Regions from separate parts of the Micromonospora sp. WMMD980 genome, predicted to be linked through region 1. Evidence: predicted binding sites of a transcription regulator. Region 1 holds the regulator's gene; the other holds the start of a gene.
The links. The regulator HrcA, encoded in region 1, represses chaperone genes, less so after heat shock. The targets are predictions, from matches to a motif close to GGTTNGCACNCTCNNNNNGAGNGTGCNAACC.

Region 1 (4,132 bases):
GTACGCCCTGATCGTGGAGGACGGCACCCGGCTGGCCGCGCGGATGCGCCGGGGCGAACTGCCGTACCCCTCCGACGACGTGGCGGCGGATCGCTACCTGGCCGCGGAGGCGGCGCTGGGCGCGGCCGGCTTCTCCTGGTACGAGGTGTCGAACTGGGCCCGGTCGGAGGCGGCGGCCTGCCGGCACAACCTGCTCTACTGGACCGGCGCCGACTGGTGGGGCCTGGGCCCGGGGGCGCACAGCCACGTCGGCGGGGTGCGCTGGTGGAACGTCAAGCACCCGGCGGCGTACGCGGAGCGGCTGGCCGCCGGCGCGTCGCCCGCGCTGGCCCGGGAGCGGCTCACCGGCGACGAGCGGCACATGGAGGACGTGATGCTGCGACTGCGGCTCGCCTCCGGGCTGCCGCTGGACGTGCTGGACGACGCCGGCCGCGCCGGCGCCGAACGGGCCCGGGCCGGCGGGCTGCTCGACCCCGGCGCGTACGCCGAGGGGCGGGCCGTGCTCACGCTGCGCGGCCGGCTGCTCGCCGACGCCGTCGTGCGCGACCTGCTGCCCTGACCGGTCCGGTCGGCCGAGGACCTCGGCCGACCGGACCGGGTCACTTGGTGAAGCTGTAGCTCATCGGGTAGCGGTAGAGCACGCCGTCGTTCGCCTTGACGCCGCCGATGATGCCGAAGATCAGCGGCACCAGCCAGACGAGCATCGGGACGAAGAACAGGATGCCGCAGGTGACGAGCGTGAGCACCCAGGCCAGCACGCCGGCGACGGCCCAGGTGATCTGGAAGTTCAGCGCCGCCACGGCGTGCGCGCGGACGGTCGGCGACTGCTGCCCCCGGGTCATCAGCGCGATCAGCGGGGCGACCCAACCGAGGAGGCCACCACCGATGATCACGCCGGCGGCGCCGCCGAAGTGCGCGACCAGGGCCCAGGTCTTCTCGTCGTTGTTGGCGTAGGCGGCCGGGCCGTAGGCGCCGCCGGCGGGGTAGCCGGCACCGTAGCCCGGCGCGCCGCCGCCCGGCGGCGGGTAGCCGCCCGGGGGAGGGTAGCCGCCCGGCGGGGGGTAGCCGCCCGCCGGAGGTTGGCCGCCCGGGGGCGGATAGTCACCGGGCGGGGGATAGCCGCCTCCGCCCGGAGCCCCGGACAGTGGTGCGGTGGGGGGCTCGTCGGTCGGCGACGAGCCGTAGGGGGCCGACGGCGAGGTCGGGTCGGGCTGGGGGTTGGGATCCCCCGCTCCGGGCGGGCGAGGAGGTTCAGTCATGCACGTCACGGTAGGTCCCGGAAGCAAGCGACACCAGGGCTGTTCGGCCCCGGCGCGCCGGGCCGTACCGGCGGGCGGACCGGGGGTCCGGCACTGATCATCGCGTCGGCGGGGGTGCCGACGTAGACTGGCACTCGCTACAGTCGAGTGCCAGCCGCCCGGCGGATGCCGCGCGTCGCCCGGCCGAGGTGCGTCAGGAGGTGGGGAGATGGGTCTCGACGACCGCAAGCTCGCCGTGCTGCGCGCCATCGTCGAGGACTACGTCTCGACGCAGGAGCCGGTGGGCAGCAAGGCCCTCGTCGAGCGGCACCAGCTCGGCGTCTCGCCGGCGACCGTGCGCAACGACATGGCGGTGCTGGAGGAGGAGGGCTACATCCGGCAGCCGCACACCAGTGCCGGCCGGGTGCCCACCGACCGCGGCTACCGCCTCTTCGTCGACCGGCTCTCCCGGGTCAAGCCGCTCAGCCCGGCCGAGCGCCGGGCGATCGAGCGTTTCCTGGTCGGCGCGGTCGACCTCGACGACGTGGTGCACCGCACGGTCCGGCTGCTGGCCCAGCTGACCCGGCAGGTCGCGGTGGTGCAATATCCCAGCCTGGCCCGGTCCAAGGTGCGCCACCTGGAGCTGGTGCCGATCTCCACCACCCGGCTCATGGTCGTCATGATCGCCGACACCGGGCGGGTCGAGCAGCGGCTCGTCGAACTGCCCGGGCCGGTCCCCGCCGAGCACGTGACCGACCTGCGCCGGCTGGTCAACGAGAAGCTGGTCGGCAGCCAGCTCGCCGAGACGCCGCCGCTGGTGCAGGCACTGGTCGAGGAGTCCGCGCCGCACCTGCGGCCGGCCATGACGACGCTCTCCACGGTGCTGCTGGAGACGCTCGTCGAACGGCACGAGGAACGGATCGCGCTGGCCGGCACCGCCAACCTCACCCGGGGCGGCCTGCTCGACTTCCAGGGCTCGCTGCGCCCCATCCTGGAGGCGCTCGAGGAGGAGGTCGTGCTGCTCAAGCTGATCGGCGAGACGGAACCGAGCAACACCACCCGGGTGCTCATCGGCGACGAGAACGAGATCGACAACCTGCGGGCCGCCTCGGTGGTCAGCACCGGATACGGGCCGGGCGCCACCATCGTGGGCGGGCTCGGCGTGCTCGGGCCGACCCGGATGGACTACCCCGGCAATATCGCCATGGTGAGGGCCGTGGCACGCTACGTGGGCGAGCTGCTGGCCCAGAACTGACCAGTCAGGGCCGACGACCGGCGCGGACGTGAGACGAACATGAGGACACCAGACGCAGTGGCCAGGGACTACTACGGCATTCTCGGCGTGAGCCGGGACGCCTCCGACGACGACATCAAGCGTGCCTACCGCAAGCTGGCGCGGCAGTACCACCCGGACGTCAATCCGGACCCGGAGGCACAGGAGAAGTTCAAGGACATCAACGCCGCGTACGAGGTCCTCTCGGACGACCGGAAGCGGCAGATCGTCGACCTGGGCGGTGACCCGCTCGCCCCGGGTGGTGGCGGCGCGGGCCCGGGTGGCCCGGGCGGCGCCGGCCCGTTCGTCGGCTTCCAGGACATCATGGACGCGTTCTTCGGCGGCGCGGCGGGCGGCAGCCGGGGTCCCCGGCCGCGCACCCGGCCGGGCGCCGACGCGATCCTGCGCCTGGAGCTGGACCTCAACGAGACCGCGTTCGGCGTCGAGGCGCCGATCACCGTCGACACCGCGGTGCTCTGCACCACCTGCTCCGGTGCCGGCACCGCCGCCGGCACCCACCTGGCGACCTGCGAGGCGTGCGGTGGTCGGGGCGAGGTGCAGTCGGTGCAGCGGACGTTCCTCGGCCAGGTGGTCTCCGCCCGGCCGTGCACCGTCTGCCAGGGCTACGGCACCACGATCCCGCACCCCTGCCCGACCTGCGCCGGCGACGGCCGGGTGCGCACCCGCCGCTCGCTGACCGTCAAGATCCCGGCCGGCGTCGAGGACGGCATGCGGATCCGGCTGGCCCAGCAGGGCGAGGTCGGCCCGGGCGGCGGCACCGCCGGCGACCTCTACGTCGAGATCCACGAACGGACCCACGACGTCTACTCCCGCAAGGGCGACGACCTGCACTGCCGGGTCACCGTGCCGATGACCGCCGCCGCGCTCGGCACCCGGCTGACCATCAAGACGCTCGACAGCGAGGAGGTCGTCGACGTCAAGCCGGGCACCCAGCCCGGCAGCACGCTGCGGCTGCGCGCCCGCGGCGTGCCGCACCTGCGCGGCACCGGTCGGGGCGACCTCTACGTCCACCTGGACGTGCGCACCCCGACCAAACTCGACGCCGACCAGGAGCGGATGCTGCGCGACTTCGCCAAGACCCGGGGCGAGGAGGTCGCCGAGCTGACCAAGCAGGGCGGCTTCTTCTCCCGGATGCGTGACGCCTTCAACGGGCACGCCTGACGTGTCGGCGCCGCTGTTCCTGGTCGAGGCGCTGCCCACCGGTGACACGGTGACGCTGGACGGCCCGGAGGGGCATCACGCGGCCACCGTGCAGCGGCTGCGCGTCGGCCAGGAGCTGCTGCTCGCCGACGGCCGGGGCGGCACCGCCGCCGCGGTGGTCACCGCCGTCGGCCGGGGCGCCCTCGACCTGCGGATCACCGACCGGGGGTACGCCGACGCGTGCGTCCCCCGGCTGGTCGTGGTGCAGGGGATCGCCAAGGGCGACCGGGGCGAGCTGGCCGTGCAGGCGATGACCGAGGTCGGGGTGGACGAGATCGTCCCCTGGGCGGCGGCCCGCTCGGTGGCGCAGTGGCGCGGCGACCGGGGCGTACGGGCCCGGGAGAAGTGGGCCTTCACCGCCCGGGAGGCCGCCAAGCAGGCCCGCCGCCCGTGGCTGCCG
Region 2 (4,132 bases), 5.8 Mb from region 1:
AGGGCGGGGATCCGGGGGTGCCGGACGCGTACGCCGGTGTCGGTGAAGCCCAGCTTCTGGTAGGCCCGGTAGGCGCGGTCGTTGCCGACCACCACCTCCATCATCAGTTCCGGCCGCCCGCAGGCACGGGACCAGACCGCCACCTCGTCCACGAGCGCGGCCAGCAGCCCGGTGCCCCGCCGTCGCGGCGTCACGTAGACCGCGTACACGAGCGTCAGCCCGGGCTCGTCCGGTGCGGCCGTGCCCCCGGCGTGGCCGACCAGGCGACCGCCCTGGTCGGCGACGAACTGGGCGGTGTGGTCGCCCCGGGAGACGGTCGCCACCCGGGCCGCGAAGTCCGCGTGTGGTCGGGCGGCGGCCTCGGCGACGGTCTCCAGGAAGGCCAGCGGGGCGTCGGCCAGCATCTCCAGCCGCAGCGCCCGCATCCGGGCGGCGTCCTCGGGGCGGATCCGGCGGACCGTGGTCGGGGTGGGCGCGCTGGTCATGCCGCATGCATACCGGATCGGTCCGGAATCACGCTCCAGCGGGGCCGCGGACCGCCGAATTATGCCCGATTTGTGGTCGTGCGCCGTCGTCACGCCTCGTGTAGCGTGCGATTTCGGTCACCGAATTCAGCGGCCGTCGCCGATGGCCCGAACCGGTGCGCCGCCGGTGCCGGTCCGCCGGTTCCCGGGTCTTGGCACGCCGCGCAGAGTGAGGAAGTGCACCGTGGCACAGGGCACCGTGAAGTGGTTCAACGCCGAGAAGGGCTACGGCTTCATCGCCGTCGACGGCGGGCAGGACGTCTTCGTCCACTTCTCCGCGATCGAGATGGACGGCTACAAGGCGCTCGACGACGGCCAGCGGGTCGAGTTCGAGATCGCCCAGGGCCAGAAGGGCCCGCAGGCCGAGCGGGTCCGCGTCATCGCCTGATCCCTCGACGGCCGCCGCGCGCGGCCGAACCACCCCGACCGGTGCTGCGCCCCGGCCCCGCACCGTGGAAGATCATGAGCCGTTCCAGCCGTCGTCGCTGAGGAGGGCCCATGTCCGAGCCGCCCCCGTCGGGTCCCCACCCACCGCTGCCCCCGACCGATCCGATCCGGCCCGCGGCGCCGGCCGCCGGCCCGGTGCCGGAGCCGCCGGGCCCGTCCGAGCCGGCGACGTCCACCTCCGGTCGGCCGGCCGTCGACCCGTGGGACTCCGCCGGCCCGCCCGCGTCCGACCAGGTCGGCCTGCCCCAGCCGGGGTACGCCCCTCCGCCCGGCTCCCCCCGGGACGCTTCCACCCCCGACGGGTCCGCGCCGCCCGGCTGGCCGTCGCAGTCGGGTCCGGTTCCGCCCGGTCCGACCTCAGGCTGGCCGGCGACGCCGCACGGCACGCCGCCGGGTTGGCCGATGCCCGGTGCGGCCTTCCCGGCGCAGCCGGCGCCCGGCTGGTATCCCGGTCTCGACCCGAACGACCCGCTGGTCAACCCGCCCTACGCGGGCGTCGGCGGCTGGTTCGCGCGGTGCCTGGGCGCGGTGCGGCGAGGGTGGCGGCAGCTCCTGCCGATCGTGCTGCTCGCGCAGGGTGTTCCGGCGGCGGTGATCGCCGTCCTCTCGCTCTTCCTCGCCCCCACCGGCCAGATGGTGACCGGCCCGGACGGCGTGCCGGTGCTGCCGGACGGCTATCTCCAGCAGTTCGCCGCGTTCTACGGCGTGCTGCTGTTCGCGGCGCTGGTCTTCGGTCCGCTCCAGGCCGTGGGCTGGGGCGCGGGCACCTGGGTGGTGGCCCGGCAGGCGGCCGGTGAGCCGGCGGGTGTCGGAGCCGCGCTCCGCTACGGGCTGCGCCGCGCCCTCGGCCTCTGGGGCTGGACGATCGTCGTGTCGCTCCTGGTCACCGTCGGCGCCTGCTTCTGCCTGCTGCCGGGCGTCTACGCCGGGTTCGCGCTCATGCTGTTCGGGCCGGTCTACGTGTTCGAGCGGCAGGATCCGATCGGCCGGTCCTGGCGGATGTTCCACACGCGGTTCGGTCTGGTGCTGGGCCGGTCGGCGCTGGTGGCGTGCGTGCTGGTAGCGGCGAGCGTGCTGGACTTCGTGGTGAGCGTGGTGAACGGCGCGGTCTTCGGCACCGATCCGACGACGTCGCCGGGCGCCACCGCCGGCGCGGTGACGCTTGCGGTGGCCGGCGCGCTGCTGGCCGCGCCGGCCTACGTGGCGCAGCTCGTCGGTCTGGTCGCCGCGTATGCCGAACAGCGGGCCCACGAAGCTCCGGTGAACGCGACCCGACTGGCCGCGGAACTCGGCTGAGCGGCGCTGTCGTGCTTGCACTCGGCTAGGGAGAGTGCTAAACAAGTCATTGGCACTCGCGTACGGTGAGTGCCAATGGTCGGGGCGGTAGGGCCACGGCCGCGCCGGCGTCGCAGGAGGCGTCGGAGCGGAACGGGGCCGGTCGTCGCGGGCTGTCCGGCCCGACCGAGGAGGACGTCGTCGTCGCCAGGTGGCGACGTCCCCAAGGTGCGTACACCAGACGGCCCATCCGGGCATCCCGGGTGGCCCGTGAGTGTCCAGGAGGACAACGCCGTATGGCCAAGATGATCGCGTTCGACGAAGAGGCGCGCCGCGGCCTCGAGCGGGGCATGAACCAGCTCGCCGACGCCGTGAAGGTGACGCTCGGCCCGAAGGGCCGCAACGTCGTGCTCGAGAAGAAGTGGGGTGCCCCCACCATCACCAACGATGGTGTGAGCATCGCCAAGGAGATCGAGCTCGAGGACCCGTACGAGAAGATCGGCGCCGAGCTGGTCAAGGAGGTCGCGAAGAAGACCGACGACGTCGCCGGTGACGGCACGACGACGGCGACCGTCCTGGCCCAGGCCCTGGTTCGCGAGGGTCTGCGCAACGTGGCCGCCGGCGCCAACCCGATGGCCCTGAAGCGGGGCATCGAGGCCGCCGTGGCCAACGTCTCGGAGGAGCTGCTCAAGCTCGCCAAGGACGTGGAGACCAAGGAGCAGATCGCCTCCACCGCCTCCATCTCCGCCGCTGACCCCAGCGTCGGTGAGATCATCGCCGAGGCGATGGACAAGGTGGGCAAGGAAGGCGTCATCACCGTCGAGGAGAGCAACACCTTCGGCCTGGAGCTCGAGCTCACCGAGGGCATGCGCTTCGACAAGGGCTACATCTCCGCCTACTTCATGACCGACCCGGAGCGTATGGAGGCCGTCTTCGACGACCCGTACATCCTGATCGTCAACAGCAAGATCTCGTCGGTGAAGGATCTCCTCCCGATCCTGGAGAAGGTCATGCAGTCGGGCAAGCCGCTGCTGATCATCGCCGAGGACCTGGAGGGCGAGGCCCTGGCCACCCTGGTGGTCAACAAGGTCCGTGGCACCTTCAAGTCGGTCGCCGTCAAGGCGCCGGGCTTCGGTGACCGCCGCAAGGCCATGCTGACCGACATCGCCATCCTCGCCGGTGGCCAGGTCATCAGCGAGGAGGTCGGCCTCAAGCTGGACGCCGTCAACCTCGACATGCTGGGCCGTGCCCGCAAGGTCGTGGTGACCAAGGACGAGACCACCGTGGTCGACGGCGCCGGTGACGCCGAGCAGATCCAGGGCCGGGTGAACCAGATCCGTGCCGAGATCGACAAGAGCGACTCCGACTACGACCGGGAGAAGCTGCAGGAGCGTCTGGCCAAGCTGGCCGGCGGTGTTGCGGTGATCAAGGTCGGCGCGGCTACCGAGGTCGAGCTGAAGGAGCGCAAGCACCGCATCGAGGACGCCGTCCGTAACGCGAAGGCCGCCGTCGAGGAGGGCATCGTCCCGGGTGGTGGCGTCGCGCTGGTGCAGGCCGGCAAGACCGCCTTCGACAAGCTGGACCTGGCCGGCGACGAGGCCACCGGCGCGCAGATCGTCAAGATCGCGCTGGACGCCCCGCTGCGGCAGATCGCCGTCAACGCCGGCCTCGAGGGTGGCGTCGTCGTCGAGCGGGTTCGCAACCTCGACCCGGGTCACGGCCTCAACGCCGCGTCCGGCGAGTACGTGGACCTGCTGGCCGCCGGCATCATCGACCCGGCCAAGGTGACGCGTTCCGCGCTGCAGAACGCCGCCTCGATCGCCGCGCTGTTCCTCACCACCGAGGCCGTCGTGGCGGACAAGCCGGAGAAGACCCCGGCCGCCCCG

Region 2: the regulator HrcA is predicted to act here: its motif matches at 2,315-2,345, upstream of groL (chaperonin GroEL).

The regions. Positions count from the first base shown of each region.
Region 1 is NZ_JARUBE010000003.1:183,010-187,141, forward strand. It holds gene hemW (radical SAM family heme chaperone HemW) at 1-559, shown strand, start outside; gene O7618_RS01345 (DUF4870 domain-containing protein) at 600-1,259, opposite strand; gene hrcA (heat-inducible transcriptional repressor HrcA) at 1,468-2,493, shown strand; gene dnaJ (molecular chaperone DnaJ) at 2,551-3,693, shown strand; gene O7618_RS01360 (16S rRNA (uracil(1498)-N(3))-methyltransferase) at 3,695-4,132, shown strand, end outside.
Region 2 is NZ_JARUBE010000003.1:6,002,267-6,006,398, forward strand. It holds gene O7618_RS28335 (GNAT family N-acetyltransferase) at 1-485, opposite strand, end outside; gene O7618_RS28340 (cold-shock protein) at 709-912, shown strand; gene O7618_RS28345 (hypothetical protein) at 1,023-2,267, shown strand; gene groL (chaperonin GroEL) at 2,543-4,132, shown strand, end outside.